2 regions of the Anaerobacillus sp. QJM3NY_32 genome follow, and region 2 is predicted to be linked to the other one. Evidence: riboswitches for the same ligand, from Rfam matches in the RefSeq annotation. Region 2 holds a riboswitch; the other holds the start of a gene.

Region 1 (15,171 bases), 1.8 Mb from region 2:
GGTTTCCCCGTGGAGCGTATTCATTTTCATGGAAATAACAAAAGTGAATCTGAAATTAGAATGGCGCTTGATGCAGAAATAGGTTGCTTCGTTGTTGATAATTTTTACGAATTATCTCTCCTTGAGCAAATTGCAGAAGAAAAAAATGTGAAAGCTAATGTGCTGTTGCGTATAACACCAGGTATTGAAGCACATACGCATGATTATATTTTAACAGGCCAAGAAGATTCTAAATTTGGTTTTGATTTACAGAGTGGTCAGGTAGAACGCGCGATATTGGATGTAACAAAAATGAGTGCTGTTCATCTTCTTGGACTTCATTGTCATATAGGCTCACAAATTTTTGAAACAAATGGTTTTGTAATGGCTATTGAAAAGATTTATAGCTATCTTACAACATGGTATGATGCCTATGGTTTTGAGCCTGAAGTCCTTAACCTTGGTGGAGGATTTGGAATCCGATATACGAGTGAAGATCACCCATTACCAGTAGGGAACTACATCGAAGCTATGATTGAAACAATCAGAAATCAGGTAACAGGGCAAATGAACATGCCTGAGATCTGGATTGAACCTGGTCGTTCACTAGTAGGAGAAGCTGGAATGACGTTATATACGGTTGGTTCACACAAAAATGTTCCAGAGTTGCGACGTTACCTCGCTGTAGATGGAGGGATGACGGATAATTTACGCCCTGCTCTCTATCAGGCAAAATATGAAGCCACAATAGCAAATCGAATGAATGAAGCAAAAGACCACCTATACTCTGTAGCAGGAAAGTGTTGTGAATCAGGTGATATGTTAATTTGGGATTGCCAGTTACAGCGAGCGATTGCTGGTGATACGATGGCTGTTTTTTCAACGGGGGCATATGGTTATTCCATGGCAAATAACTACAATAGATTACCAAGACCAGCTGTTGTCTTTGTTGAAAATGGTGAGGCCAACCTTGTTGTTGAGAGAGAGTCATACGAGGATTTAGTTCGACATGATTTGCCATTAAAACAAGCGATTATATCAAAATAATAGTTGAAAAGCATAAATGATATGGAACAGCTTCAGTCTGTGCTATAATGAAAGAGCTTTTAAGAAAATTGTTAGTGCAGGAGGATTTATTTATGAAAAAAGGAACAATTGCATTTGAAAATGGAGAAGTTATTGAAATTGAATTTTATCCAGAAGCAGCACCTAACACTGTTGCTAACTTTGAGAAGCTTGCAAATGAAGGTTTCTACAACGGTGTGAATTTTCACCGTGTAATCCCTGGTTTTGTTGCTCAAGGTGGAGATCCTACAGGTTCTGGAATGGGTGGACCAGGATATACAATTGACTGTGAAACAGAAGGTAACCCTCATAAGCACGTAGCAGGCTCATTGTCTATGGCACATGCTGGTAAAAACACGGGCGGCAGTCAGTTTTTCCTAGTTCATGAACCTCAGCCTCATCTAGACGGCGTTCATACCGTTTTTGGTCAAGTAACAGAAGGAATGGATACGGTCCTTCGCGTTAAACAGGGTGACGTAATGAAAGAAGTAAAAGTCTGGGACGAAGAATAGATCAGACTCTTAAAAACTTAATACTTTCCTTCGGGGTCGGGTGAAAATCCCAACCGGCGGTGATGACTAGCTTATGCTAGCTAAGTCCGTGACCCGGTTGCGTAAGCAAACGGTGGATCTGGTGAGAAACCAGAACCGACAGTATAGTCTGGATGGGAGAAGGAATAAAAGTGACCAATTTCCTTTTGAATCATAGATTCAAAAGGCTTATTTGGCATATACTTTTGCCTCCCGGGACAGCTGTGTTTTGGGAGGCTTTTTTTGTTCTCCTTCTCAACCAATAATGGAGAGTGGAACAGGAGTAAATACGATGAATCATACGGATTTTATGAAAACAGCGATCGATTTAGCTAGAAGTACGATAGGTCAAACGCGTCCGAATCCCTCCGTAGGAGCTGTCATTGTTAATAGTGGGCGTATCGTAGGGATGGGAGCTCATTTAAAGGCTGGAGAAGGCCATGCCGAAATTCAAGCACTCAAGATGGCGGGCAATCGAGCAAGTGGGAGTACTGCCTATGTGACACTAGAGCCATGTAGTCATCATGGAAAGACGCCTCCTTGTGCTGATGCTTTAATTCAAGCAGGAGTCAAAGAGGTATTTATTGCAAGTCAAGATCCGAATCCCCTGGTCGCAGGAAATGGTGTGACTAAACTAAAGAAAGCAGGCATAGCTGTCCATATTGGGCTTATGGAAGAAGAAGCCTTACAGCTAAACCGGATGTTTTTCCATTACATTACACAAAAAAGACCATTTGTAACGTTGAAAGCTGCTACAACGCTTGATGGCAAAATAGCAACTCATTCAGGTGATAGTAAATGGATTACGGGGGAAGACTCGAGAAAAGATGTTCATGCCTATCGTCATCAACATGATGCCATTCTTGTAGGTATTGGAACCGTCCTCTCTGATGACCCATCACTAACGACTCGTTTCGGTGAAGGGCTATCGCCGATTAGAATCGTGTTAGATCGTCAATTGAGGATGCCTTCTGACGCTAAAGTAATAAGTGATGAGAATGCAGAAACATGGATCATTACAACAAAACGAGCTGCGCTAAAAAATAAGCGATCTTTCCCAAAACATGTCCAAATCATCGCTGTCACAGATCCACTGCTCCCAATGGATAAAGTTCTTGACCTTTTAGGGGAACGAGAAATTACATCAGTATTTGTTGAAGGTGGTTCAGAAATACACGGTAGCTTTCTTGAATCACGCTCTTTTCAACAAGTTATTACATACATTGCGCCGAAGCTAATTGGTGGGAGTCAATCTCCTACGGCTTTCGGAGGTGCAGGTTTTAAAACGATGAATGAAGCGATCGATTTACAAGTGGATAGCGTAGAACAAATTGGAAATGATATTCGAATTATTTCATCAAGGAGGCTTTCTTAATGTTTACAGGTATTGTGGAAGAAATCGGAAGAGTTGAAAGTGTTCAACAATCAGGAGAATCCATTGCAATGCAAATTGCGGCGTCGACTATTTTAAAAGACGTTCATTTAGGAGATAGCATTTCGATAAACGGCGTGTGCTTAACTGTTACGACGTATACAGACTCTTCTTTTACCGTAGATATTATGCCTGAAACATTTCGTGCAAGCAGTCTTCGTCAGCTAGGGCCAAACTCATCGGTGAATCTTGAGAGAGCTATGTCCGCAAATGGACGCTTTGGTGGTCATTTTGTTTCTGGACATGTTGATGGTGTGGGGAAAATTACTCGTGTAGAACAAATCGATAATGCTGTTTATTATGACATCTCGATTCCGCGAAACCTTTTAATTTACTTTATTGAAAAAGGCTCAGTTTCTGTTGATGGTACTAGTCTTACGGTCTTTGGAATAGGGGAGCACTCTCTTACTATATCTCTTATTCCCCATACCGTAGAGGAAACGGTGCTTGGGAGAAAAAGAGTGGGAGATACAGTGAATATAGAATGCGATATGCTTGGTAAATACATTATGAAGTACTTGGAGCAAAGAAGCGGTTCAAAACCCGAACCTACTGCTTCACTTGGGAGTCAGTTTTTTGAAGATCATGGATTTAAATAATGGTACTATCAGGAGGGTCATCGTATATGTTCCATACAATAGAAGAAGCGATTTATGATTTAATGCAAGGCCGGGTGGTGATCGTTTGTGATGATGAAGACAGGGAGAATGAAGGGGATTTTATCGCTTTAGCCGATAAAGTCACACCTGAAACAATCAATTTCATGATTACAAAAGGAAGAGGCCTTGTTTGCACGCCGATTACGGAAGAGCGTGCAAATGAACTGAAGTTGAGTCCAATGGTAGATCATAACACAGATTCTCATGGTACAGCGTTTACAGTGAGTGTCGACCACAAAAGTACAACTACAGGAATTTCGGCAGCTGAAAGAGCATCTACAATTCAATACTTAATTAACCCGGATGCTAAACCTTCAGACTTTAATCGACCAGGTCATATTTTCCCATTGATTGCTAAGGATGGAGGGGTCCTTAGAAGAGCAGGTCATACGGAAGCGGCAGTCGATTTGGCACGACTCTCTGGCTCTGCCCCGGCTGGTGTTATTTGTGAAATTATGAAAGAAGACGGTGAAATGGCGCGCGTTCCTGATCTAAAGGAAATTGCTGAAGAGTATGATTTGAAAATGATTACGATTAAAGATCTGATCCAATATCGTAACCGTAAAGATGTTCTTGTTCGAAAAGAAGTAGAAATAGAACTTCCGACTGAGTTTGGTTCTTTTAGAGCGGTAGGGTATTCGAACATTCTTGATCAGAAAGAGCACGTAGCTTTGATTAAAGGAGAAATCTTACCAGATCAACCAACTCTTGTGCGAGTTCACTCTGAATGCTTAACTGGTGATGTGTTTGGATCTTTTCGATGTGACTGTGGTCCACAACTACATGCTGCATTGGCACAAATTGAAGAGGAAGGTCATGGAGTGCTTTTGTATATGCGCCAGGAAGGAAGAGGTATCGGGCTTCTTAATAAAATGAAAGCCTATAAACTGCAAGAACAGGGCTACGACACAGTTGAAGCGAATGAGAAGCTTGGATTTAAGCCTGATTTAAGGGATTATGGAATAGGGGCACAGATTTTGAGAGACCTTGGTGTTTCTAAAATGAACCTTCTGACAAACAATCCTCGTAAAATAGCTGGGTTAACAGGTTATGGTCTTGAAGTAGCATCTAGGCTACCTCTTCAGATGGCTTCTCGAAAAGAGAATGAAAAGTACCTAAAAACAAAACATAGCAAGCTAGGACACATGCTTCATTTCTAAAAATTTACGTATGAAAATAGGAGGATATTAATAATGGGACAAACATTTGAAGGAAACTTGGTTGGATCTGGGTTAAAAGTGGGTATAGTAGTAGGAAGATTTAATGAATTTATTACAAGTAAGTTACTTGGAGGTGCTGAAGACGCATTGAAGCGTCATGGCTTGTCCGTAGAAAACATTGATGTAGCATGGGTTCCTGGAGCATTTGAAATTCCCTTTGCCGCAAAGAAAATGGTTGAAACGGGAAAATATGATGCAATTGTTACGCTTGGTACGGTTATTCGCGGGGCGACACCACACTTTGATTATGTGTGTGGAGAAGTTTCTAAAGGCGTGGCGAATTTAACGATGCAGACGGGTGTACCTGTTATTTTTGGAGTATTAACCACAAATACCATTGAACAAGCTGTTGAACGTGCAGGTACTAAGGCTGGTAACAAGGGCTGGGATGCTGCAACGGCAGCAATTGAAATGGCTAATTTATCAAAATCATTTGAAGGTTGATTATCAGTTCATTTTTGGCTATGATGAGTATGGTATGCGATGAAGGGCAAAAGAGTTTGGAATCGTAAAGCCAAGAAGAGAGAAAGAAAATGGTTGATTCTTAGGTCTGTGTGATCATTGTCATTATCATGCTAGCTGAGCTTGTTCGTCGAATCATTTTAACATTCTAATTGATTTTAGAATAAGTTATTAAACGGAAAGCCAAGAATTACTTTAATGAGGGATAATCATGCTAATTCGTTATAAGAAAGCTCATGAGAAAATAGCCATGGGGCTATTAAGCTTCATGCCGAACGAAAAAGATATTAAGAAACTGCAACAATCGATTAAAGACTATGAGGATATGGATTCTTTGCAGCTTTTTCTTTGGAAAGAAGAAGATATTATTGGATTGCTCGGAATTGAATGGGTAAACGACAACGAAGTAGAGTTAAAGGATATTAGCGTTAATCCTTCCCATCGCCATCAAGGAATTGGAAAACAAATGGTTGAAGCACTTCGAGAAATGCTAAGTGATGAAATATCTATTAAGGGTAATGAATATACGGGGACATTTTTTGAAAGGTGTCACTTGGAAGAAAATATGAAGTAAGATGCAAAGAAAAGGAACGGCTTAGCCGTTCCTTTTCTGTTGTTTTATTTCAAATTGTTGTTTTCTTTCTTCAATTACATCTGATCGATCACGTCTCGTATGACGATGGATAAGTTCTATATTCGAAAGATCGCTTTTACTACCATAAGTACATTCAAGTTCACGACATCTTTCTTCACAAGCCGTTTGAAGGGTGGAGCTTGTGAGAGGAATATCAAATCCCTGGTATGGAGAGTGATTGTTGATGAGTTGTAACTCTTTTGATAGGTTTTTAGAAAGTTGATCAATATTTATCGCTAATTTATCGAGTTCTTCACTTTCGCTTTTGGAAATGCGTATGGCATTAGCAATCATTCTCTTTGCCCCTGTGAAATTACCGCGTCGATGGTGGTAGAGGCCAACAGCAATTTGGATAAGACCTACCCAATGAAGTTTACGACTTCCACGCGGATCCTCTTTCCAATGTTCTTCGAGGATTTCATGGCATTCAAAATAATCACGAAGTCCATGGAAATGAGCCAAATAATCAATATAGGCTTTTGAATACATGCTGATTCCTCCATTTCTTTTAGTAGTGTAGCACATGTGTGTTAAATGGATAAAGCGAGTGCTCTTATGGATCAAAATAGCGATCAGTCGTCAGGATGCTATCAAACTGTTAACGATCAATGGAAATCAATTTACGTTAAAAATGAACCGGATGGTTTTCTTGCATTGCTGTAAGCCCCTATTGTAAATGTGATATAATCGGAATACTAGATGGACTTGGATAAAGGAAGATGGAAAATGAAGCAATACAGTGTAAAGGTTGATGCATTTGAAGGTCCATTGGATCTTTTGCTCCACCTTATAAATAAGTACGAAGTGGATATTTATGATATTCCAGTCTCGCAAATTACAGATCAATACTTAACGTTTGTCCATACAATGCAAGAGTTAGAACTTGATGTGGCAAGTGAATATCTTGTTATGGCTGCGACGTTGCTTGCGATAAAAAGCAAAATGCTTCTTCCTCAAAAAGAAGAAGAAATTTTCGAACAGGACCCTGAGTTTGAAGATGATCCCCGTGATGAACTCGTTCAACGTCTTGTTGAGTATCGAAGGTTTAAAGAGGCTGCGAATGATTTAAAGGAAAAAGAAAGTAGTCGAAGCCTTATTTATGCTCGGCCACCTGTGGATACTAGTGAATTTAGTCATGAGGATAGTCAAACCTCCATTGGCGACGTTACATTGTATGATATGCTTGCGGCATTTCAAAAAATGTCCAGACGTGTAAAGGAAAAGAAACCAAAGCGTACACGGATTCAAAGTGAAGATGTTCCTATTGAAGATCGAATGAACGCTATTCGGAACCAGCTACGAGGAAGTGGAAAGACGCGTTTTAGTGATCTTTTTAGTGAAGAGGATCGTGGGCATATGATTGTGACGTTTCTTGCAGTCCTTGAGTTAATGAAAACGAGAGATGTGGCTTGTGAACAAGATAAAAACTTTGGCGAAATTATGATTTTTGAACGAGAAGGGAAGGCATCAGTGTGACAAACGAAGAAATAAAAAGCATTATCGAAAGTCTTCTATTTGTAGTTGGTGATGAAGGGATCACAGTGAAAGATCTTTGTGAAACCATCTCATTGGAAGAAGACACCCTTCTAAGTGCAATAAGTGATTTGCAGGATGAATACAATGAAAAAGATCGCGGTTTTAAAATTAGTTTTATTGGTGGTGGCTATCAGCTCACTACAAATGCTAAAAATGCTCCCTATATCGAAAAACTAGTAGCGACACCAGGTAATCATACTTTATCGCAGGCAGCTCTTGAAACACTTGCGATCGTCGCCTACAAGCAACCAATAACAAGGGTAGAAATAGAAGAAATTCGCGGTGTTAAAACGGATAAGCCTTTACAAACTTTAATGAGTAAATTGCTCATTAAAGAAGCGGGCAGAGCCGAAAAAGCTGGAAGAGCGATTTTATATGGAACAACTAGAGAGTTTCTATTTCATTTTGGTTTAAGCTCAATCAAGGATCTACCCCCTTTACCTGATGGGACAGAAGATAAGGAAGATGAGGAAGCAGACTTGTTTTTTGAGAAGTTTCAGGAAATCTCTGAGTAGATGCTAAGTTCGATCATGATGAAGGAGGACAATCGATGCGGTTAACTCATGTTGCTTTCGAGGAGCTTCAAAAAGATCGTGCAAACTCCCCTGAAGATTCATTCGTTCGTTCTACAATAACGTATGAGGAGAATGGAAAGGTAAAGCGATTTCATGTTTTATATCCTGGTGTTTTTGCAGAAACTGCCATTAAAGAATTTTGGGATTATGAGACCCCCATTCACGAAGCAATCGCACTGAATCTCCTTTCATCTTATCCGAATCGAAAACGTTTGTATATTAGTAGTGAAAATGAGTTTGTTGATCCGCTTAAGAAGGCGGATTTACAAGAGCTTCTCGCGATCATCCATGAGATAAAAACAACAGGTACGTATTTACATTCAAACAAAGAAAAGATGCCTCCATACTGAGGCATCTTTTTTATGCTTTGACTATGTTCGCATATATTGATGTATCATTTTTGGCTCAAATGAGTGAATCTTCCATTCTTTTCTAGTTATTAACGGTTCTAGAATAAAAATGAAATAAACTTCGAACACTAATTGAAAAGAGTAGGAATAGGAGCTCAGATCAATGATACTATCGATCGGAAAATCTTTACCCTCTCATTGTCTTCTACAAACAGAAGCTGCGACTTTTGCTAAAAGGCAATTTGGTCCACATTTTAAAAATATAGATCGTCTGCTACCTGTTTTTCAAAGTGCTGAAATAGATAAAAGATATTTCGCTATGCCACTAGAATGGTATAGTAGTGGCCCAACATTTGAAGAAAAAAACGAAAAATACGTTTCTCTTTCTGTTGAATACGCTAAAGAAGCAATATTGGACTGTCTGAACAATCCCTTTTACTTAAATGAAATGATTGATTGTAGAGATATCGATGCAATATTTTTTGTGTCAACAACAGGTATTTCTACACCGAGTATAGAGGCTAGAATTATGAATGTCCTACCATTCTCTCCACATACAAAACGGATCCCCATCTGGGGACTTGGTTGTGCAGGTGGTGCTGCAGGTATTGCAAGAGCGAATGATTATTGTCTTGCCCATCCTGATCAAGCTGTTCTAGTAGTGAATGTTGAGCTGTGTAGTCTTACTTTTCAACATGGTGACTTTTCCAAGAGCAACCTTATTGGAACAGCACTTTTTGCTGATGGGATATCAGCTGTACTTTTGACAGGTGAGACTTCATCTCTTCTTAGGCGTTCAACCTTGCCGAGCATTCCAGGCATCGTCGCCACACGCTCCACATTAATGAGAGATTCAGAAGATGTGATGGGATGGGAAGTTAGCAACGAAGGCTTGCACGTAGTGTTCTCTAAGTCTATTCCCGCGATTGTGTCAAGTTGGCTTGAACCTAATGTTCTGGAATTCCTCTCTATTCAAGAGAAGACCACGCAAGAAATAGATTATTTTATTGCCCACCCAGGAGGAACAAAAGTATTAACAGCATATGAAGAAGCTCTCGGATTCGATAAGTCGATGACTGCAGTATCGAGAAATGTATTAAAAGAATATGGAAATATGAGTTCAGTTACCGTTATTTACGTACTAGACCAGTTTTTGAGAAATGGGTGTAAACATGGACATCTTGGATTAATGGCAGCTCTCGGACCTGGTTTTTGTTCAGAACTGCTGCTGCTAGAATGGAAAAAAGGAGCATAAAAAATGGGGCTAATATTTACTGGGGTTTTTATCCTTCTTGTGTTTCAAAGATTAATTGAACTATATATAGCTAAAAAAAATGAAAAGTGGATGAAAGAGCAGGGAGCAAGAGAAGTTGGAAAAAATCATTATAAATACATTGTGCTGCTACACATTTTCTTTCTTTTCGCAGTAGCGATTGAAGCGATTTTACGAGGTTTCACTCTCTCCTTCGTCTGGTCTGTTATGCTGTTTGTGTTTCTTTTGGCTCAATGCCTTCGAGTCTGGACAATTAGAAGTCTGGGCCGCTTTTGGAATACAAAAATAATCGTCCTACAAGATGCAGATGTTGTAAAAAAGGGTCCTTACCGATTTTTGAAACACCCTAACTATTTAATTGTGGCACTAGAAATTCTCTCTTTGCCACTTATTTTCTCCTCTTACTTCACTGCGATTGTTTTTACCGTGCTAAATGCAGTATTACTTCTGAGAGTTCGTATTCCCGCTGAAGAGAAAGCGTTAAAAGAGTCGACCAATTATCCCGTGATGTTTCCGAATGCCGAAAAGGAATGAAAGACATATACTGCGTCTCTTGCTCATAGACTTGTACAAATATAGAGCTTAAGGGACGTGGCTGTCATGATGAAATCGCTTAAGACAAAAATTGGCGTCTTTATTTTAATTGCTGCTCTGTTGTTTCTCATGATTCCAAGAGGTGTAGTAGCAGAGGGAGTAGGCGTCTCAGCGAGAAGTGCCATACTAATTGAACAAGAAACAGGAAGAGTTCTTTACGAAAAAGATGCCTATACACAAAGACGAATAGCGAGTATCACAAAAATTATGACTGCGATCATTGCGATTGAGTCAGGTAAGATGAATGAAACAGTAAAAATCAGTGGAAACGCTGCTGGGACAGAAGGTTCCTCTCTCTATTTAAAAGAAGGAGAGAAAATAAAACTTGAAAATTTGGTATACGGTTTAATGCTTCGTTCTGGTAATGATGCTGCTGTGGCAATTGCTGAAGAAGTTGGAGGCAGTTTAGAAGGCTTTGTTACATTGATGAACCAGAAAGCAGAAGAAATTGGGATGTCGCACACAATATTTATGAATCCTCATGGACTTGATGATCATGAGAATCATCTATCGACAGCTTATGACATGGCTATCCTAACACAGTACGCCATGGATAATGACACTTACCGTATTATTTCAAGTACTAAAGTACATAAGGCACCCAATGCGACAGAGGATTGGGATTATGTATGGCGTAATAAAAATAAGCTGTTAACTAGTTTATACTCTGATTCCACTGGTGGGAAAACGGGATACACAAAGCGAGCTAAGCGTACACTCGTTTCTACTGCTGAACGTGATGGTATGACTCTTATTGCTGTTACCTTAGATGCGCCTGATGATTGGAATGATCATATTTCGATGTTTAATTGGGGTTATAGTAACTATGAGCTGACTCTACTTGAGCCTAAAGGGATTATTAAAGATGTGAAGGATGAACCTTACAAAGGCAATGTGAGATTGAATCGAGATCTTTCCTATCCTTTAACCTCAGAAGAAAGAGATCAAATTGATTCCACCATCCAACTTGTAGAACCTCCAGATGAAAGTAAGTGGGATGAAATGGGGTCAACAGATGATCCTGTTGGAATGTATGTTGTAAAACTAAATAACAAGACAATTGTGAAAGCACCAATTACTTTTGACTCCGTTGAAAAAAAGGAAAAAGGATTATGGGGATTTTTTAAAGGGTTATTTTCATTAGATATCGGACGTGAGCCGAATGGTTAATCTCATCTGGGCTGGCTTATTTCTCATTGGTATTCTATTTGCTCTAATTAATGGAACGATGGAAGAGGTCAATAAAGCAATATTTACTGGGGCTGAAGAAGCGATAGCTGTTTGTATAGGGTTGTTAAGTGTTCTTATTTTCTGGCTTGGATTGATGAAGATTGCTCAGAAAGCAGGACTGTTAGACCTTTTGGGAAGAGGATTTAAACCGATAGCTCGGAAGCTGTTTCCGGAAGTTCCCCCTGATCATCCTGCAATGGGATATATTCTCTCGAACATGATGGCGAATATGTTCGGCCTTGGAAATGCAGCTACGCCAATGGGGATAAAGGCAATGGAAGAGTTAAAAAAGCTCAATGATATGAAAGATAATGCAACAAGGTCAATGATTACCCTCCTAGCGCTCAATACATCAAGTTTAACTCTCATCCCAACTAGTGTTATAGCTATTCGGATGAAATATGGATCAGTTTCACCAACGGAAATTGTTGGTACAACAATTGCTGCTACAGCATGTTCTACAATTGGAGCTCTCTTCATTGATCGGTTTTTCTATCGAAGAAGCAAAAGGGGAGGATCTCTGTGAATGCATCGATCTGGATTATCCCTTTATTGATCGGGTTTATTCTTGCGTACGGAACGTGGAAAAGAGTACCAACTTATGAAACCTTTGTAGAAGGAGGTAAAGAAGGGCTTTCTATTGCAGTTTCGATCGTTCCTTATTTGGTAGGCATGATGGTAGCGATTTCTGTTTTTCGAGCATCTGGTGCAATGGCCTTTCTTAGTGGATTATTAAGAGTACCACTAGAAGCGATTGGGGTACCTACAGAAATCGTTCCTTTGGCTCTCATTCGCCCGATTTCTGGTACCGGTGCGCTTGCGATGACAACGGATATTATTAGCACATATGGGCCAGATTCCTTTATTGGGAGGCTAGCCTCTACCATGCAAGGAAGTACAGATACGACGCTTTATGTCATTACGGTTTACTTTGGGGCGATTGGCATCAAACGAATGGGAAATGCTCTTAAAGTTGGATTGTTAGCAGATTTAGTCGGGATGGCAGCAGCGATTATATTTGTCACTCTCGTATTTGGATAGAAGCCATCTTATTCGATGGCTTTTTTTATTGTAACGGAATGTTTGGAACATTCCTGTTTGAGCATAATAAATGATAGAATGAATCTGTGCTTGAGGTTTGACTGTGACAAGAGTATGATGTTTTAGTGAGGTGAATTTGATGGAACGTTTGCAAAAAGTAATTGCTCAAGCTGGAGTAACGTCCAGACGAAAAGCAGAAACATTGATTGAAGAAGGTAGAGTGAAAGTTAACGGCAAAGTCGTAACTGAACTCGGTACAAAGGTGTCTGAGCGCTGTAAAATTGAAGTAAACGGGATTCCGGTAGAACGTGAAGAGCCGGTTTATTTTTTGTTTTATAAACCAACAGGCGTCATTTCAACAGTAGAAGATGATAAAGGAAGAAAGGCTGTCACCGATTATTTCCATGAAATCGAAGAACGGGTTTTTCCTGTTGGACGACTTGATTACGATACGTCAGGTGTTTTGCTCTTAACGAATGATGGTGATTTTGCGAATAAGCTGATGCACCCAAGTTATCATGTAGACAAAGTGTACGTTGCTAAAGTGAAAGGCTTAATGAATAAAGAGACCATTCAAAAGCTTGAGCGAGGTGTGCAGCTAGAAGACGGAAAGACTTCGAAAGCACGAGCTAGAATTCTATCCGTTGATAAACAAAAAGGAAAATCAATTGTAGAATTGACCATTCATGAAGGTAAGAATCGCCAGGTACGCCGTATGTTCGAAACATTAGGTTACCCTGTGCAAAAGTTAAAGAGAGAACGATATGGTTTTCTTGAGTTGACTGGAATGAATCCTGGAGATTATCGTGAGCTAAAACCTTACGAAGTGAAGCAGCTTCGTAACCAAGCTGTCACACAAAATTCAAAAAAACGATAAGGTGACCCCTTATCGACACGTTATAGTGAGAGTAGTATTGCTTTGTTTGATTGGAGTTGGTTGAATGAAAAAGAAAAACCGGCTGATCGTGCGGACTGTTATATTGACTATCGTCTTTATAGCAGTCGGCTATACGTTCTATACAAACTTTTTTGCAAATGAAAGCGGAATCGTACAGGCCGGAGATCAAGCGCCAAACTTTATTTTAACGGATTTAGACGGAAATGAAGTAGAGCTTGAGGACTACAGAGGGAAAGGCGTCTTTCTGAATTTTTGGGCAACCTATTGCGAGCCTTGTAAAGATGAGATGCCAGCGATGGACAAGAAGTATAAAGAATACAAAGAAAAAGGCGTCGAAATACTTGCAGTAAATGTTTCGGAACCTAAATTGACTGCCGAAAGCTTTGCTGATCGGTATAACCTTAGTTTTCCGGTGTTGCTTGATAAAAGCAATGATGTAACTAATCACTATGGAGTTGGGCCAATTCCAGTAACCTTTTTAATTGACAAGAATGGCAAGGTCGTTCAAAAAACGGAAGCCAGCCTTTCAGAGGAAGTAATTGATAGCTATATGAAGCAAATCCAACCGTAATGGGGTGTTCCAATGAGCAACAATAACATCACCTGTGAATGCGGACATGTGAACCCTTATGGAACTGAGATATGCGAAGTATGTGGTAAACCGCTTCAAGGAGATTTAGAATCTAAGAAACTGCTTAATATGAGATACGAGGGAAGTGCACGGAGGTCTCAAACGTACAAAACGACGATCATCGATAAGATCTGGAATTTCTTCTCATCTGTTAAGGTCGGAATCTGGATCATCGTCTTGTTGCTAGTAGCTTCAGCGATAGGCACTATTTTCCCTCAAGAAATGTACATACCACCGCTGTCAGACCCGACAGTTTATTACAAGGAACAATACGGCGTACTTGGTCAATTGTATTATGACCTGGGTTTTCATAACTTATACGGCTCATGGTGGTATATGTTATTAATTGCCGCATTGGGACTTTCGCTCATTGTAGCCAGTCTCGATCGGTTTGTCCCGCTTTATCGCTCATTAAAGAAGCAGCGAGTCATTCGCCATGAAAGTTTCATGAAGCGCCAGAAGTATTTTGGTAAGACGGAAATCAGCCATGATTCGCCTGACTTAAACGGCATTAAACAAGCATTAGAAAATAAAAGGTACAATGTTAAAGAAGAAAATGGTCATTTATTTGCTGAGAAAAATCGCTTCTCCAGATGGGGACCTTACGTAAATCATATCGGACTCATTCTCTTTCTCATCGGCGGAATGCTCCGCTTTTTCCCTGGAATGTATGTCGATGAGGTGCTCTGGTTAAGAGAAGGTGAAACAGAGAAGATCAAAGGGACGGAAGAAGCCTATTATTTAAAAAGTGATGGTTTTATTCTAGAAACTTATGATAATGAAGATGAGAAATTTAAAGATGCGATTGAAGAGTCTGGACAAGCAGTCGTGGCAAAGAACTATCAAACGGATGCTATTTTATACAAGCAGGTTGGTGAAAGAGTAGCTGGGACGGATCCAGAACTTGAGAAAGTGAAAGAACATCCGATTCAAGTTAATAAACCGCTTAAGTTTGAAGGGTATGCCATTTACCAGGTAGATTATAAATTGAATGAACTTCAGAAGATGTCATTTACTATGGACAATAAAGAGTCCGGAGAGTCTATAGGTGACCTTACTATT
Region 2 (15,171 bases):
AAACGGCCCTTGCCGGCGGAGCGGAGAATATGAGCTTATCGCCTTATACGTTAAGAGGAAATCGTTTTGGAGCTAAAATGGGTGCTCCTAAAATGGATGATATGCTGTTGGCTACGTTAACAGATGAGTATACTGGAACAGGAATGGGGATAACGGGAGAGAATCTTGCAGTAAAGTATGGGATTTCTAGAGAAGATCAAGATGAGTATGCAACCCGAAGTCAGCAAAAAGCAGCCGAAGCAAGAGAGAAAGGCATTTTTGTGGAGGAAATCGCCCCTGTTGAGATAAAAGGGAAGAAGGGGGTTGAAAGCTTTGCGATTGATGAGCATATTCGAGAAGGTACTACAGAAGATAAGCTAGCTAGTTTAAAGCCAGCTTTCAAAAAAGATGGAACTGTCACTGGTGGAAATGCAAGTGGAATTAATGATGGGGCAGCTTCGGTCGTATTAGCAGGAACAGATTACGTTACGTCTAAAAATCTCAAGCCTCTTGCTCGAATCGTTTCTTGGGGAATAGCGGGAGTAGATCCTTCAATCATGGGGATTGGTCCTGTTCCTGCCATTCGACAGGCACTAGATAAAGCAGGTATGACATTGCAAGATATGGACTTGATTGAAGTAAATGAAGCTTTCGCAGCTCAGTATCTGGCTGTTGAAAAGGAGCTAGAGCTTGATCGCTCACGAGTGAATGTAAACGGGGGTGCCATCGCGTTAGGACACCCAGTTGGAGCAAGTGGGACACGTGTTCTTTATACTCTCATAAAAGAATTAAAGCGCAGAAATGGAAGATATGGTGTTGCCTCCCTGTGTATTGGCGGAGGACAAGGTATTGCCGTAGTAATCGAAATTAGTTAATTTGTCAGAAAAGATTGCCAATTCACACGATGTTGCGTATACTAAAAGTATTAACTAACGGAAAGGGGCTGTGCATTATGGTAAATAACAAAAAGAATTCATCGTTAATTGCATATTGTGCACAGTCCCATTGGTAGGGTAGGAACCTTTTCTTACTTCTGATTAATAAGATCAAAAACCATGGGCTGTGCGACTGTGTCTATGGTTTTTTATACTTTATCAGCTAATTACTTACGCTGATTGTATGATAAAAGCCGACATCATTGTACGGCTTTTTGTCATATTTACACTTATTAATCAGGAGGCTTTCAATTGAAACGAATAAAATTAGGATGGAATTCATACTTTGAAGAAAATTATCAAGCTATGACAGAAGATGGACTTATACCAGCTCGAGTTAAAATGGAACATCGTGGAGGTTACAGCGTTTCAACAGGAGAAAGTTCTTATGCAGCAGAACTTTCAGGTAAGTTCCGATTTGAAGTAACACAACGTGATGCTTTGCCAGCGGTTGGTGACTGGGTACTGATTACTCCAAAATCAGAGAATAAAGCGATCATTCATCAGTTGCTCCCAAGAAAAAGTAAGTTCTCTCGAAAAATTGCTGGAACGACGACAGAAGAGCAAATTATCGTAGCGAATGTCGATACGGTTTTTCTTGTAAACGCATTAAATCAGGATTTTAATCCAAGTCGAATTGAGCGATACCTTTTGATGGCATGGGAAAGCGGGGCAAACCCCGTTATTGTTCTAAGTAAAGCAGATCTTTGCGATAACGTCATGGAGAAAGTGAATGCATTAACTGGGGTCGCAGTTGGAGTACCAATTCATGTGGTTAGTTCAGCGACTGAGATTGGGATTGATGAATTAACTCCTTATTTAATTGAGGGAACGACAACCGCTCTTCTTGGTTCGTCAGGAGCAGGAAAGTCCACGCTTATAAATAAGTTATACGGACAAGATATTCAAGTTGTCCAAGACATTCGTGAAGAAGACGGTAAGGGTAAACATACGACGACAAGTCGAGAACTGATTTCTCTTCATACCGGAGGCGTACTGATTGATACGCCAGGTATGAGAGAACTTCAATTGTGGGAAACGAATAACCTGTCTCAGAGTTTTCCTGATATAGAAAGCCTTGCGGAACAATGTTATTTCAGGGATTGCAAGCACGAAGGTGAACCAAAATGTGCTGTAAGAAATGCTATTTCTGATGGAACGCTAGAAGAAAGAAGGTTTGAGAATTATAGTAAGTTCAACCGAGAGCTTGCTTTTCTTGAACGTCAAACGAATAAGAAGGCTCAGCTCGAGGAAAAGAAAAAGTGGAAAAAAATCGCTGGAGATCGAACTAGAAAGCATCGCTAGGCTCTTTAATTTAGGAAGGAGTAGATGAGATGACGGATGAGCGTTCAATTTTAAACGAATATGCTTCATTGACGAACTGGTTAGAAACGACGGCGATGGAGATGAGTGAGGAAGTGTTTTTTAAGCCTATTAAATCAGGTAAATGGTCTCCAGCTGAAATTCTCTCTCACATCATGAAATGGGATGATTATCTATTAGAAGAGCGAATTCCATACATGAAGAGTGAAGCGATTTTGCCAAAGCTTGAAAAGGTAGAAGCAGTGAACAATCGTGCAGCCAAATTTGCTAGATCTGGGGTTACCCAAAAGGAATTAGTGAAGGAAACGATAAAATCAAGAAAACGAGTAGTCGAGAGACTTCTAGAATGGCGCCCATTCGAATGGGAAAACACGTTTTATATTGATAAGTATCCTCTCTGTCTAACAAGTTATATTAAAGGATTAATTGAACACGATGAGCATCACAAACTTCAAATAGAAGTTTTTATGAATGAACAGGGAATACCTCACTCTCTTTTCTTAACATAGTTGTGAAAGGTATCGGATAATAAAAAGAGGCACGGGAGAGTCTAAAAGGTGGAGGTGAGAAAAATGGCAAAACATAAAGCAAACCCCACTACAAATGGACTTGCTTCATCTCAGCCAGAAGGACAAGGAACTGGTATTGAAGTTGGAACAGCCCGTGATTCTCAAAGAAAAAAGAAAAAGAAGTAACCAAAAAACGCTGCCTCGCACGAGGTAGCGTTTTTTTTTGATTATTTGTCTTTATCTGTCCAACGAAGAATTGTTCCCCGGGAGGATCGGTGTTTGAATGGAAATCATTATCGCCAACTATTAGTAAATTGCTGCGAATTGTCTCACGTGTAATGTATTCAAGACACTGATTAGGCGACTTGTCCCTTCTAAGAGCTGCTCTTTTGTTACATAAGAAAGCGGTAGTCTCATTCTTACAGCATGCTCTTGCTTATGTGGCACAAGCAGGACGTTTGATTCTAGTAGCGTATCAAATAATTCCTGGCGATTAAGTGATGGCTTGAAATCAAACCAAATAGAGGTAGGGTCTTCTATTTGAAGTATCGTTATGTGATCTTTAAGAGTATTAAGCTTATGCAGGACTTTCTGCTTTCGTACATACAGTTGGTCTTGGATCGTATCAATATGATCATGAAGTTCATCAGAATTTAAAATGTTATCAACGATTTCGAGCAATACCGGAGGAGGAGTCATGCAAAGTTGCATTTGAACCTCTTGTATTCGGTTTACTACATGCTCTGGCCCAAGAACCCATCCTAAACTTAGGCCGGGGGCTATGCCTGTGAAGTGGCCAATCTGAACAACAAATTCACGATTCGATCCTAATTCAAAAAAAGAAGGGAGAACGTTTCCTACAGAATTAGTAAGTAATGATGTTTCAACAATTTCGAGAATAGGAATGCCTACTTTCTCACATTGAGAAAGCAGTTTTTTTCTTTGTTGTAAAATAGTTGAATGACTTAAGGAATGATCGTAAATGTTGTTGGAGTTGGCAATTACAAGTTTAATGCTTTCTTTTTGAAACATGTTTTGTGTTAATGGCTTGTCTGTTGAATACTTAATAACTCGGATCCCTGAGACAATTAGGATATTTAAGTGTGAGTAATTCACAGGTTCTTCCATAGCTATCGCATCCCCAGGGTTTAGAAAACATTTAACTGATAAGAGCATCGCTTGTTCAAGGCTTGATGTGAGGACCATGTGTTCACTTAGAGATGATTGTTTCATAAACCGACAGATCGAGTGAGTGACGCGCTCTTTCGTTGGTGGAGCATTATCAAGCTTAGTTGTAAAAGGTGTTAATTCATGAGCAGATTTTGCCAGGCATAAATCTTCCGCTATTGATCCTGATATTAGATTTATTAATGATGGGTCTTTTAAATACTCGTAATGTTTTCCATACAAAGAAGAGTCTTCAGCTAAATGTTGATTTCGTAGTTTATTCCATGTCATTGAATGATCAGGAATTAAATCTGCAGCCTCAGAACTTACGCGTGTGCCACTTCCTTGTCTGGATGTTACATAGCCATTTGCACGTAATTCGGCGTATGCTGTCGTAACGGTGCTCCGATTCACACCTAGTTGGACAGCCAGGTCACGCTCAGCTGGAAGGGCATTACCAGTTTGAAGAGATCCATTTATAATCGAATTCTCATAGTAATCAACGATTTGTTTGTACAACGGTTTGCTGCTCTCTGGATTGAGTATAAATCTCGCCATTGTCCACCACCTCACTCCTATTATAGTGAATTTTAGATAAAATTGTATAAAATTTTCAAAAAAATTAACAATTAAATATTCTCTATAAACACAGGTTTTAAGCCATTTGACGGATATTTTTGTAGGAAAAGACAAATTGGATGGTATACTTTTGGCTAAATTGGATGGTTACAGAAAGTTTTTTGAAATTTAAAATAAATTTAATCATTCAGTTAATTGTTAATATTCAAACGAATAGTCGGCATTGGTTTACATAGGTTGAGTGATATGACCTCCCTGTTATAGATCTCACAACGTTTTCCGTCGAATGTATTCGTTTGAATGATTAACTGTGAAGAGTCTACATTGTGCTAGATCTTCAACTGAATGGTACAAACAAATAGGGGGTAACACAATGAAGAAAAAGTTTTCGCTTCTGCTTTCGGTCATCTTGTTGTTAAGCCTTTTCCTTGCAGCGTGTTCTGGTAACTCAAACACGTCTAGTAACTCGAACAGTGAGGGAGAAGCAACCAGCGGAGACAGCGATAGCTCTGAGGGATCAGCTGAACAGGTGCTAAATTTAACGGATACACAGGATATACCGACTATGGATTCAACACAGGCTACAGATACAGTAGCATTTAACGCAATGAACCAGGTATTTGAAGGGCTGTATCGTCTAGATAAAGACAATAAGCCAGTTCTAGGTATGGCAGCTGAAGAGCCACAAGTTGAAGAAAAAGACGGAGAAACTGTTTATACTTTCAAGATTCGTGATGATGCGAATTGGTCTGATGGTACTCCAGTTAAAGCAGATGATTTCGTTTATGCATGGCACAAAATTATTCACCCAGATACTATGGGCGGATATGCATCAATGATGGGTGCTGCAGGAATTAAGAATGGTAACGAAATTATCACTGAAGGCGATCCTTTATACGGTAAGGTAGAAGAGCTTGGTGTTAAAGCAGTAGATGAGAAAACACTTGAAGTAGTAGTGACTCAAGAGGTTCCTTACTTCTTCGACCTTTTAACATTTGCATCTTTCTATCCACAGCCAAAAGACTTTGCTGAAGAGCAAGGCGAAAACTATTCTCTTGAATCTGATACAATGCTTTACAACGGTCCATTTACACTAGCTGAATGGAATCATGGCGACGGTTGGAAGCTTGCTAAAAATGATGGGTACTGGGATGCAGATACAGTACAACTTAAAGAAGCGAATTACAAAATCGTAAAAGACGAAGCAACTCGAGTTAACCTTTATGAAACTGGAAAAATTGATCGTGCTGGTCTTAGTGCAGATTTCGTTGATCAGTTTAAAGATCGCGAAGATTTCACAACAATTCTTGATACAACTATTTACTTCCTTCGTATGAACCAGAAGAACGAAGCACTTGCGAACAATGACATTCGTAAAGCGCTATACCTTTCTTATGATCGCGACGGTCTAGTAAATGTATTGCTTAACAATGGTTCAGTAGCTGCTCGCTATCTTGTACCAAAAGAATTCCTATTCTTTAACGATGAAGATTTCCGTGCACCAGCTCCAGACGGCTATCTTGCAGATCAAACAGCAGACGATGCTGCTGAGTACTGGAAGAAGGGGCTAGAAGCTCTAGGTACTGACAAAGTTGAACTTGAATTCCTTACAACTGATAGTGACCTTGCATCCAAAATTGCAGAGTATGCGAAAGATCAGTTTGAGTCTAAGTTAGACGGTCTTACAATTACAATTAACAAACAGCCTTGGAAGCAGTTCCTTGATCTTGAAGATGCAGGAGACTTTGATATCTCAACTGGTGGTTGGGGACCAGACTATCCAGATCCAATGACTTACATTTACATGTTTGAAACAGACGGCGCTTATAACCGCATGGATTATTCTAACGAAGAGTATGACAAGCTAGTTTCAGATGCAAAAACTGAAACGGATGAGCAGAAGCGCTGGGAAATGATGCAAGAAGCTGAGCGTATTCTAATCGAAGAAGATACAGCGATCTTACCAACTTATCAAGGTGGTTCCGCTATTATCATGAAAGACTACGTGAAAAACTACCACATCCACAAGTTTGGTGCTGATTCTTCTCTTAAATGGGTAACAATCGAGAAGTAATCCTAAAAAGCGCGAGCCGAGAGGCTCACGCTTTTTATTTGGTGTGAAAAGGAAAAGTTTGATCATGGCTCTTTAATAAATGATTGTCATCTTGTCTCATGTGTCGTCTGGTTATTGATAAACAAATGCGGCAATCTTCGATGATGTGTATGCTGTTCGAAGACGTAAGCAAGTTTAATAAGCTGTGGTTCACTAAATGCTTTACCAGTCAGAGTGATGCCAAAAGGTTTGTTATTAGAAGTGAAACCAGCTGGTACGGTTATAGAAGGGTAACCTGCTTTTGCGGGAAGTGTTGAACCGTAAGAGCCTGCGAATAGTAATAAATCTAGATCTTCTCTTTCCATAAGTTGATCAATACCTTCATCCTTTGCGTATTTGAAATCTTGGAGTCGACTTTTAAGATAGGATGGATCAAATAATGTTCCTTGCGTTTGGTTTGATTCGATAAGAAGCGATTGACCAAATGGCAGAGAAGTCGACTGATTTTGGTTATAGTAATCAATAATTGTTGATAGATCTAGTGGAACAGAAGAGGTTGTTTCCTTAGCAAGGTAGCTGTTCACCCCTGATTTGAATTCGTGGAGAAGGACCTGGTAGTCTCTCTCTAACGCTTCCTGATATGGACTTATTTCTTTCACTTCTACAATAGAGCAACCTATCGTTTTAAGATCTTCCATGGCTTTAGCCAATTGTTCTTGTTCTTCCTGATGCATCGCATCATAATAGCCTTTTTTAACGACACCTATTCTTAAATTCTCAAGTAATGTAGGGAAGAGATATGGCGTATAATCATGGTACTCAGGTACAAAATGCGTCGCTTGATCTTGTGAATCCTTTCCTGATAACACACCGAGAAGGATTGCAGCATCAGTGACATTGCGTGTCATTGGGCCAGCGGTATCCTGTGAATAAGAAATAGGAATAATTCCAGTCCGGCTAATAGATCCCACGGTTGGTTTTATACCAACACCAGCATTAGAGCTTGATGGGCTAAGAATAGAGCCATTTGTTTCTGTTCCTACAGCAGCCGTAGCGAAATGACAGGCAACAGCTACAGCAGAACCAGAGCTCGATCCTCCGACGTCAAGTGTTCCAGGCCCATAGGGATTAAAGACTTGACCGCCTCTTGAACTAAATCCATTAGGCATTGTTTCACTCATGAAATTAGCCCATTCGGTCATATTGGTTTTCCCGAGAATCACAGCACCAGCGTGGCGAAGATTTTTTACTAGAAAAGCGTCATTTTTGCCATAAGAAGAAGCTAATGCCATAGAACCTGCACTTGTATGCATGTGGTCATCGGTGTTGATGTTATCTTTGAGCAGGATTGGGATTCCGTGTAATGGACTTCTGGGTCCATTTTGTTTGCGTTCACGATCAAGAGATTCTGCAATAAAAAGGGCGTCAGGATTGATTTCTAGTATAGCGTTTACTCGTGGATTATAATTTGCGATTTGTTCAAGATAGTACTGTACGAGCTGGAGAGAAGTAAGGTTGTCTTCTAACATTGCTTGCTGAAGATCAAGGATCGTTGATTTTTCTAACCATTCTAATGACAGCATATAGTATCCCCCATGAGAATCCTTTTTGTAACTATTTCAACAAAAATTGGTAAAATCCTTTTGCAATAGTCAGTTCTTGAGCGTTCGTTTTCAATTCACATAAAAAACCCGAATCTCTTTGTAAGATTCGGGTTTTGATATTTATGCAACTCTCGTTTGACGAGCAAACCAAGGTTTTAATTTTATAAAGAAGGCAACGAATATACTTGCTATAATAGCGCCTTTTACAAGGTTGAATGGTGTAATTCCTGTTAATACGAGAGCCTGACGAGCTGATGAAGACATTTCTTCAAAGCCCATAAACCACGTATATGCTGGAAGAATAATTAAATAGTTCAACAGTCCCATCACTGCCGACATTAGAATCGTTCCGAGCGTCAATCCCAGTGCTAACCCTTTCTGAGTTTGATTAAATTTACGGAAGATTAAAGAAGTTGGTACGATCAAGAAAACTCCTGCAATGAAGTTTGATATTTGACCAATTGGTACTCCGGTGAAGCTTCCTTGAATTCCAAAGTGAATGAAATTCTTAATCGCTTCTACAAGTATCCCAGCAACTGGACCATACAGAATGGCAACAAATAGTGCTGGAATTTCACTGAAGTCTATTTGTAGAAAAACAGGAAATCCAGGCAGTGGAAAATCTAAAAGCATTAACAAGTAAGAAATACTGCTGAACATCGCAACGACAATCATACGTTGCGTTTTTGAAACACTTTTCATTTTGACATTGCTCCCTTTTTTTCGAACCACCGAAAAAGGAGATGTGGCCCCAGTGCACACAAAAAACCATGAGTATGGGGCTCATGGTTACGGCATGGGGAAATAAGCAAGCTTCTGTTATAATTCAAAGAAAGCTTACTACTCCACCATCTTCTCCCATCCAGACTATACTGTCGGCTCTGGAATCACACCAGATCCTGCCCAAATTACAGGCTCGCGGGCTTGAGGAATTACTTATCCTTCACCGCCGGTCGGGAATTACACCCTGCCCCGAAGATAGTTCGTTATAATATTTACAAGTTCATTATACAGCGAAAGTAGCGATATCTCAATGAAAACATCTTGAACATATGCTATTTTGTGATAACGCTTTCTTTTTAGGGGGGCTAGCAGAGACATAAACTTAAAAGCTCTCCATCTTTGAAGAGGGAGAGCTTAAAATAAAGCGCTATTATTTTTTCTCAGAGAGCCACGTTGCGACCTTTTCAGCGTCTCCACCTTGGATGACACCAGCAGGCATACCGCCGCCTTTACCATTCTTAATTATTTCTAGAATTTCATCTTTTGAATACTTGCCACCTACTGCTTCAAGAGCAGGACCAGCACCGCCTCCAAGGTTTTCACCATGACATGACGCGCAGTTTTGAGAGAAGATTTTCTCGGCTTCTCCTCCAGCTGAATCTCCACCGCCTTCTTCAGACTGTTCACTATGGCCGGCTTCATTTCCACCAGCATGTTCTTCGGTTGTGGATAGCCAGTATGTAAAGCCTACAACCATAACTAGGAACAAAATTATTGCAGTAATATATGCGGATGATTTTCCCATTCTGTTCACCTCCTGTATCCTCATCTTTATCATACTTTTCAAACATTCAATTATCAAATATATTTTGCTTATTTCTTCCTGAATTATGTATGCGTTTCTATGATCACTAGTGAAAAAATCTTCTATTTTGGGGTGCGGATTCATAGACATAGAGTATGACGTTTAAGGAGCGGGGGGACAGGAAATGAAGAGCAGCTCACGCATGCTGTTTAGTGATACAAGCAGTAGACAAATTAGGTTTGTTTCTTTCTTTTCAATTGTAGGACTTATTCTCCTGTTTATTGTAGCAGGAATGATTTCCTCATCAGAAACGAAGTATCAACTCTCCTCTTCTGTGTTACATGATTGGATTACAAGTTTCTCGACTGAAGCTCTCGTTTATGGAATGGGGACGGAAAACCATTACTTGACTCAAGTACTACCAGAGGAAAGTGAGCCGCCAGCGCTGTCCTTAGTTGCCTTTCAGTTTATTACGAGTGTGAAACCCGGGGATATACGTAGTCTTTTGGGTGGGGAGCTACCAGGGTTTGCATTATATGATGCTAAAATCCACGTAGCCGGTGAAGGGACGAATTTCACTAATCTCCCTATTGAATCAACTCCTGCATTAGATGAATTGTTAAAAGAACGTGAAGTTCCAACTGAAAAATTACAGATAAATGATTCCAAGGATCAAGTAACACCTCCTCTTCAAACAACAAATGGCCGAAAAGTAGCTTTTATTTATCACTCTCATAGTTATGAATCATATCTGCCATTACTAGGACTTGAAGGCAACAAAAATGCAAATCTTGCAAATGATGGAAAAACGAATATTACGTTAGTTGGTAAGATGCTCGGAGAAGAACTGGCTGAGAGAGGGATTGGAGCAAAAGTAGATGATTCAAATATAGGCGCACTTTTAAATGAAAAAGGTTGGGAACACGGTAAAGCATATGATGTGTCTAGAACAATCGTACAATCGGCTGTGGCAGGAAATGATGATTTTAATTTGTTTATTGATATTCATCGAGACTCCTTAAGAGAAAAAGATACGACAGTGACAATTAACAATGAGGAATATGCTCGTACGGTCTTTGTTATTGGAGAAGAGAATCCAAATTACGAGAAAAACTTAGCACTTGCAAAGGATTTACATGTAGAATTAAAGACCAAGTATCCTGGGCTCAGCAGGGGAGTTATTGGTAAAAAAGGTCAAGGGGTAGACGGTATCTACAACCAGGACATATCTCCTAACGCTATGTTAATTGAAATAGGGGGCGTAGATAATAACCTCGAACAGCTGAGTCGAACAGTTAAAGCGATTGCGGATGTCGTTAGTGAACACTACTGGAAGACCCAAAAAGTAAATAACTAACAAAGCGCTGTGCATATGCACAGCGCTTTTAAGCAGCTTCTTTATTTAATGTTAGTAAGCTAGTCGCAATTCCAACTGCAAAAATAGTTATGGCAGAGTATAATGTAGCATTCAATCCAATCGTCTTTGAACCGATAATAATAACAACCCCATCGATGAGAAAGATAATGATACCAATATTCAATGAGAGGACACGGGAGATGAACTGAGCAAGCAGATCTGTTCCGCCGGTGCTTGTATCATATCTCAACATAATACCAATGCCTGATCCAACAAAAAAGCCGCCAAGGACAGCGCTAGTAAGGATCGGAAATGAAAACGTATATCGAAGGGGAGAGAGAATATCAATAAAAAATGAAGAAAGTAATAAACCATGAAGGCTATTGTAGAAGTAAGGCCGAAAATATAGAAACGCAATAATATAGAGAGGTACACTTAAACAAATAATGGTAAATCCTGTTTGATAGCCCCAAATGTATTTGATAATGAGGCCAATTCCGATCATTCCCCCATCGATGAGATGGTTCGGTACAAGAAAGGCGTTAATGCCAGCACCAACTAGGATGCTTCCAGATATTACTGCAGCGATTTTTTGATACATATCATACTCACCTGCTTGGTCGTGGTTGTATCATATTTATGTAAGAATGGCTGAGTTCATAACGGGTTTCTCTAATATCTGTTCAATAGCAATGGATTATCCCAAAATACTATGAAAACGTCTGTCTTCGGAGAGACATAGAAGAAAGTCGGAGGATTTAATGAAGTCAATCATCTCGTTATATCAATTAGAATATATATTTGTTATTTTGGGTTTTCTTGTCTCTTTTCTTACCTTCTATGGCGGGCTCTCATTCATCCGTCTTTTCTTAAAGAAAGAGCGTGAACAACCAAAATGGAAGATTGGGATAGTTTCATTCGTATTAGGAGTTTTCTTTTATTCTATTAATATAATGGTGAATCTATCTGTTTTGGAAATAAACGATAGAGAAGTGTTGGTGTTTCACGGACTGATTATTGTGTTATTAAGCAGTGTGATTAGTTATATTGTTATAAGGATAATTTTGAATAAAAATTGGAGAGGGCGATTTTTACTCAGGGGTGGATTCCTAGTAGCGGGAGGTATCTTTTTAACTTTTTTTATAGGGAACCTTGTGTATTTCAATAAAGTTATCGCATTCAATTTCGTTCAATTGATATTAGCTTTGTTGCTTATTATAGGGTTTTCTCTATGCATTGTTAGGTTTCTTCATCTTATGAATAGTGATGAAAACTTATTAATTAGTTTGGGCTGGAATGTGTTAGGTAGCCTTGCTTCAGGAACGGTCTTTTTATTTTTACCGTACCTCGTGTTTTATGGAATGATCGAGGAAAAGTTGATTATTAATCTCGATCAGCAAGGTGATCCCTATCTTATTGCACTTGCATTCAACCTGTTGTGTATCGGTCTACTTATTTATATTCCTGATCGGTATGGAGTTTTGAAACAAATGGAGCAGTCCGAACAGTTAGTCAAGCACGAGCAACAGTTTCAAACTTTGTTTCATCATAACCCTGATGCTGTATTTTCTGTTGATCCGAATGGAAAGTTTATAAGTGTAAATTTCATTGCTTCGGAATATACCGGCTACTCCATTTCAGATCTTAAGAGAATGACATTTGAAGATGTGGTCGCTCCGGAGAATGCAAATCTTGCTAAAGGTATGTTTAAGCGTTCTTTACAGGGAGAGGTTCATCAATTTGAGGTTCTAATAAAGACTAAAATAGGAGACTATAAAGAGCTATATATTTCCACAGTACCTATTATGATCAGTGGGCGTATTGTTGGTGTTTATGGGATTGCGAAGGATGTCACTGAGAACAACCGCGCAGAGAAAATGATTCATTATTTAGCTTATCATGATGAGCTGACGGGCATGGCAAATCGCAGATATTTTAATGAAGAGCTAGAACGTTTATTAATGCATGAAAATCAGGTTTCATTTGCGATTATGTTGCTCGATTTTGATCGATTTAAACGAATTAACGATTTATTTGGTCATGAATTCGGAGATCGAGTCATTCAAGCAATCGGAAAGCGTCTTTCTGAAGTATTAGATGATCGTTTTGTTGTTGCACGTCTTGGGGGAGATGAATTCACCATTATAGTGACAGGCAATTTGGGAGAAAGGGGTGTGTCACTTCTTGCACAGCATGTGCTTGAGTCATTTCAATATCCACTCTTAATCGATCATCAGGAATGTTTGTTGACGGCAAGTATTGGTATTTCGCTTTATCCGCAGCACGGGAAGGATGCAGCTGAGCTGATAAAGTATGCGGATATGGCGATGTATGATGTGAAAGACAAGAGCACCAATAACTACGCTTTCTATAAAGAAGAGATGAGTAATCAAACCTTACATAAGATCGTATTAGAAAACGATTTGCGTCGTGCCATTGATGAAGACGAGCTGATCCTACACTACCAACCTAAGATCAATACGAGGTCGAACAGTGTGATTGGATTTGAAGCGCTTGTTAGGTGGCAACACCCGTCTATCGGATTGATTTCTCCGGATGAATTTATCTCCGCTGCTGAAGAAACAGGGTTAATCATACCGATTGAGAAGTGGGTAATGAGTCAGGCTTGTCAGCAACTGAAAAAGTGGCAGTGTTATTTTGGAGAGAATCTAACGATGGCGGTTAATCTATCACAGCGCCATTTTTATCAAGAGGATATCGTTTGTACTATCTCCTCTATACTGCAAAATGTGGGGCTTGCGCCTTCGTCACTTGAATTGGAAATTACAGAAAGCATGGCTATGTTTAATGAAAAGGAAACGATCGAGAAATTGAACAGGCTAAGAGAGTTAGGACTAGAAATAAGTATGGATGACTTCGGAACGGGATATAGCTCGTTAAGTTATATGAACAAGCTTCCGATTAATCGCTTGAAAATCGATCGGTTATTTATTCGTGATATTACGAGTAACTCAGGAGACCTAGCCATCGTGACAACAATTATTTCAATGGCTCATCACCTTGGGCTTGAGATTATTGCAGAAGGGGTAGAAACGGAAGCGCAGCTACGGATTTTGCATGAGTTAGATTGTTATGAAGTTCAGGGATATTTTTATAGTAAACCTCTCTCGGTTGAAGGGGTAGAAGAGTATATGCATAGTTATATGAAGTGAATTTTTAAATTTGGACATTCAGAAAGGTGGAAACATATTCGAAACATGTACTAGTTAAGAGATTACGATTGAAAAAAGTAGGGTAGAAATGCTAACATCCGAGAAATGTTACTTTAATCAAATGTAGTACCATTGGTAGATAAATAATAAATCATCACTTTCTAGACAGGCCATTGGTCTGTCTTATTTTCATTTAACCACCCATTTATGTAATAAATTTACATTTTATGATGAGCACAAGAAAATTATACCACGTAGATTACAAAGTTGTTATTGGGAAATTCAAAGTGAAATAACGACTTATAAACTCATGTTTTCCTCTATATTTCCCAATACAAACATTAAGAATTCTGTGATAATCTACAAATGTACCAAAAATTCTCACTATTCTGAAACGGAGGAAATGAAATGAAAAAAGGAATTGCCGTTGTACTTGCAACAGGTCTTGCGTTTGGTTCAGCTCTCCCGTCTGCTTCTGCTGCTTCTTCTAACAACTTAAATGCGGAGCAGAAACAAGCCCTGGAAAAAATGGAAATTGTAAAGCAGGATTGGGAAAGTGAACGTAAGGTCCCTTCATTCCTTTCTGGTAAACTATCAGAAAAGAATGTGAAAACAGAGAAAGCCGTGAAATCATATCTTAAGTCAAACGAATCTCTCTTCAAAGTGAAAACGAAAGATTTGAAACTAGTGAATGAAACGACAGATGAGCTCGGAATGACACACTATGAATATGTTCAAACAGTAAAGGGTGTTCAGATCGACGGAGCAAAATTCATCGTACATACGGATGAAAAAGGCGAAGTTACAGCTGTAAATGGAGACCTTCATCCAGAAGCATCTAAGAATTATAAAGGAAGTTCAGATGTAAAGCTTTCTGATAAAGAGGCACTTGAGAAAGCATGGGATCACATTGATGTAAAACCACAGAACGTTGTGAGTGATGAACCAAGCTTTGTAAGAAAAT

The links. Region 2 has a riboswitch for FMN ahead of AC0VYH_RS03825 (ECF transporter S component). Riboswitches for the same ligand answer to the same signal wherever they lie in the genome.
Region 1: linked by a shared signal. The riboswitch ahead of ribD (bifunctional diaminohydroxyphosphoribosylaminopyrimidine deaminase/5-amino-6-(5-phosphoribosylamino)uracil reductase RibD) and the one ahead of AC0VYH_RS03825 (ECF transporter S component) in region 2 are both predicted to bind FMN.

The regions. Positions count from the first base shown of each region.
Region 1 is NZ_CM149684.1:2,527,790-2,542,960, reverse strand. It holds gene lysA (diaminopimelate decarboxylase) at 1-1,026, shown strand, start outside; gene AC0VYH_RS13370 (peptidylprolyl isomerase) at 1,119-1,556, shown strand; FMN riboswitch at 1,579-1,724, shown strand; gene ribD (bifunctional diaminohydroxyphosphoribosylaminopyrimidine deaminase/5-amino-6-(5-phosphoribosylamino)uracil reductase RibD) at 1,867-2,949, shown strand; gene ribE (riboflavin synthase) at 2,949-3,605, shown strand; gene AC0VYH_RS13355 (bifunctional 3,4-dihydroxy-2-butanone-4-phosphate synthase/GTP cyclohydrolase II) at 3,632-4,825, shown strand; gene ribH (6,7-dimethyl-8-ribityllumazine synthase) at 4,859-5,329, shown strand; gene AC0VYH_RS13345 (GNAT family N-acetyltransferase) at 5,559-5,921, shown strand; gene AC0VYH_RS13340 (DUF309 domain-containing protein) at 5,943-6,470, opposite strand; gene AC0VYH_RS13335 (hypothetical protein) at 6,516-6,644, shown strand; gene AC0VYH_RS13330 (segregation/condensation protein A) at 6,708-7,457, shown strand; gene scpB (SMC-Scp complex subunit ScpB) at 7,454-8,032, shown strand; gene AC0VYH_RS13320 (hypothetical protein) at 8,068-8,442, shown strand; gene AC0VYH_RS13315 (type III polyketide synthase) at 8,606-9,697, shown strand; gene AC0VYH_RS13310 (isoprenylcysteine carboxyl methyltransferase family protein) at 9,701-10,249, shown strand; gene AC0VYH_RS13305 (D-alanyl-D-alanine carboxypeptidase family protein) at 10,319-11,479, shown strand; gene AC0VYH_RS13300 (nucleoside recognition domain-containing protein) at 11,472-12,065, shown strand; gene AC0VYH_RS13295 (spore maturation protein) at 12,062-12,580, shown strand; gene AC0VYH_RS13290 (pseudouridine synthase) at 12,720-13,457, shown strand; gene resA (thiol-disulfide oxidoreductase ResA) at 13,522-14,049, shown strand; gene resB (cytochrome c biogenesis protein ResB) at 14,062-15,171, shown strand, end outside.
Region 2 is NZ_CM149684.1:686,078-701,248, forward strand. It holds gene AC0VYH_RS03790 (thiolase family protein) at 1-854, shown strand, start outside; gene rsgA (ribosome small subunit-dependent GTPase A) at 1,221-2,219, shown strand; gene AC0VYH_RS03800 (DinB family protein) at 2,249-2,746, shown strand; gene AC0VYH_RS03805 (YuzL family protein) at 2,810-2,932, shown strand; gene AC0VYH_RS03810 (aminotransferase-like domain-containing protein) at 3,053-4,471, opposite strand; gene AC0VYH_RS03815 (peptide ABC transporter substrate-binding protein) at 4,866-6,566, shown strand; gene AC0VYH_RS03820 (amidase family protein) at 6,653-8,128, opposite strand; gene AC0VYH_RS03825 (ECF transporter S component) at 8,270-8,851, opposite strand; FMN riboswitch at 8,996-9,133, opposite strand; gene AC0VYH_RS03830 (c-type cytochrome) at 9,303-9,629, opposite strand; gene spoIIP (stage II sporulation protein P) at 9,862-11,034, shown strand; gene AC0VYH_RS03840 (YitT family protein) at 11,063-11,635, opposite strand; gene AC0VYH_RS03845 (putative bifunctional diguanylate cyclase/phosphodiesterase) at 12,291-14,207, shown strand; gene AC0VYH_RS03850 (M4 family metallopeptidase) at 14,616-15,171, shown strand, end outside.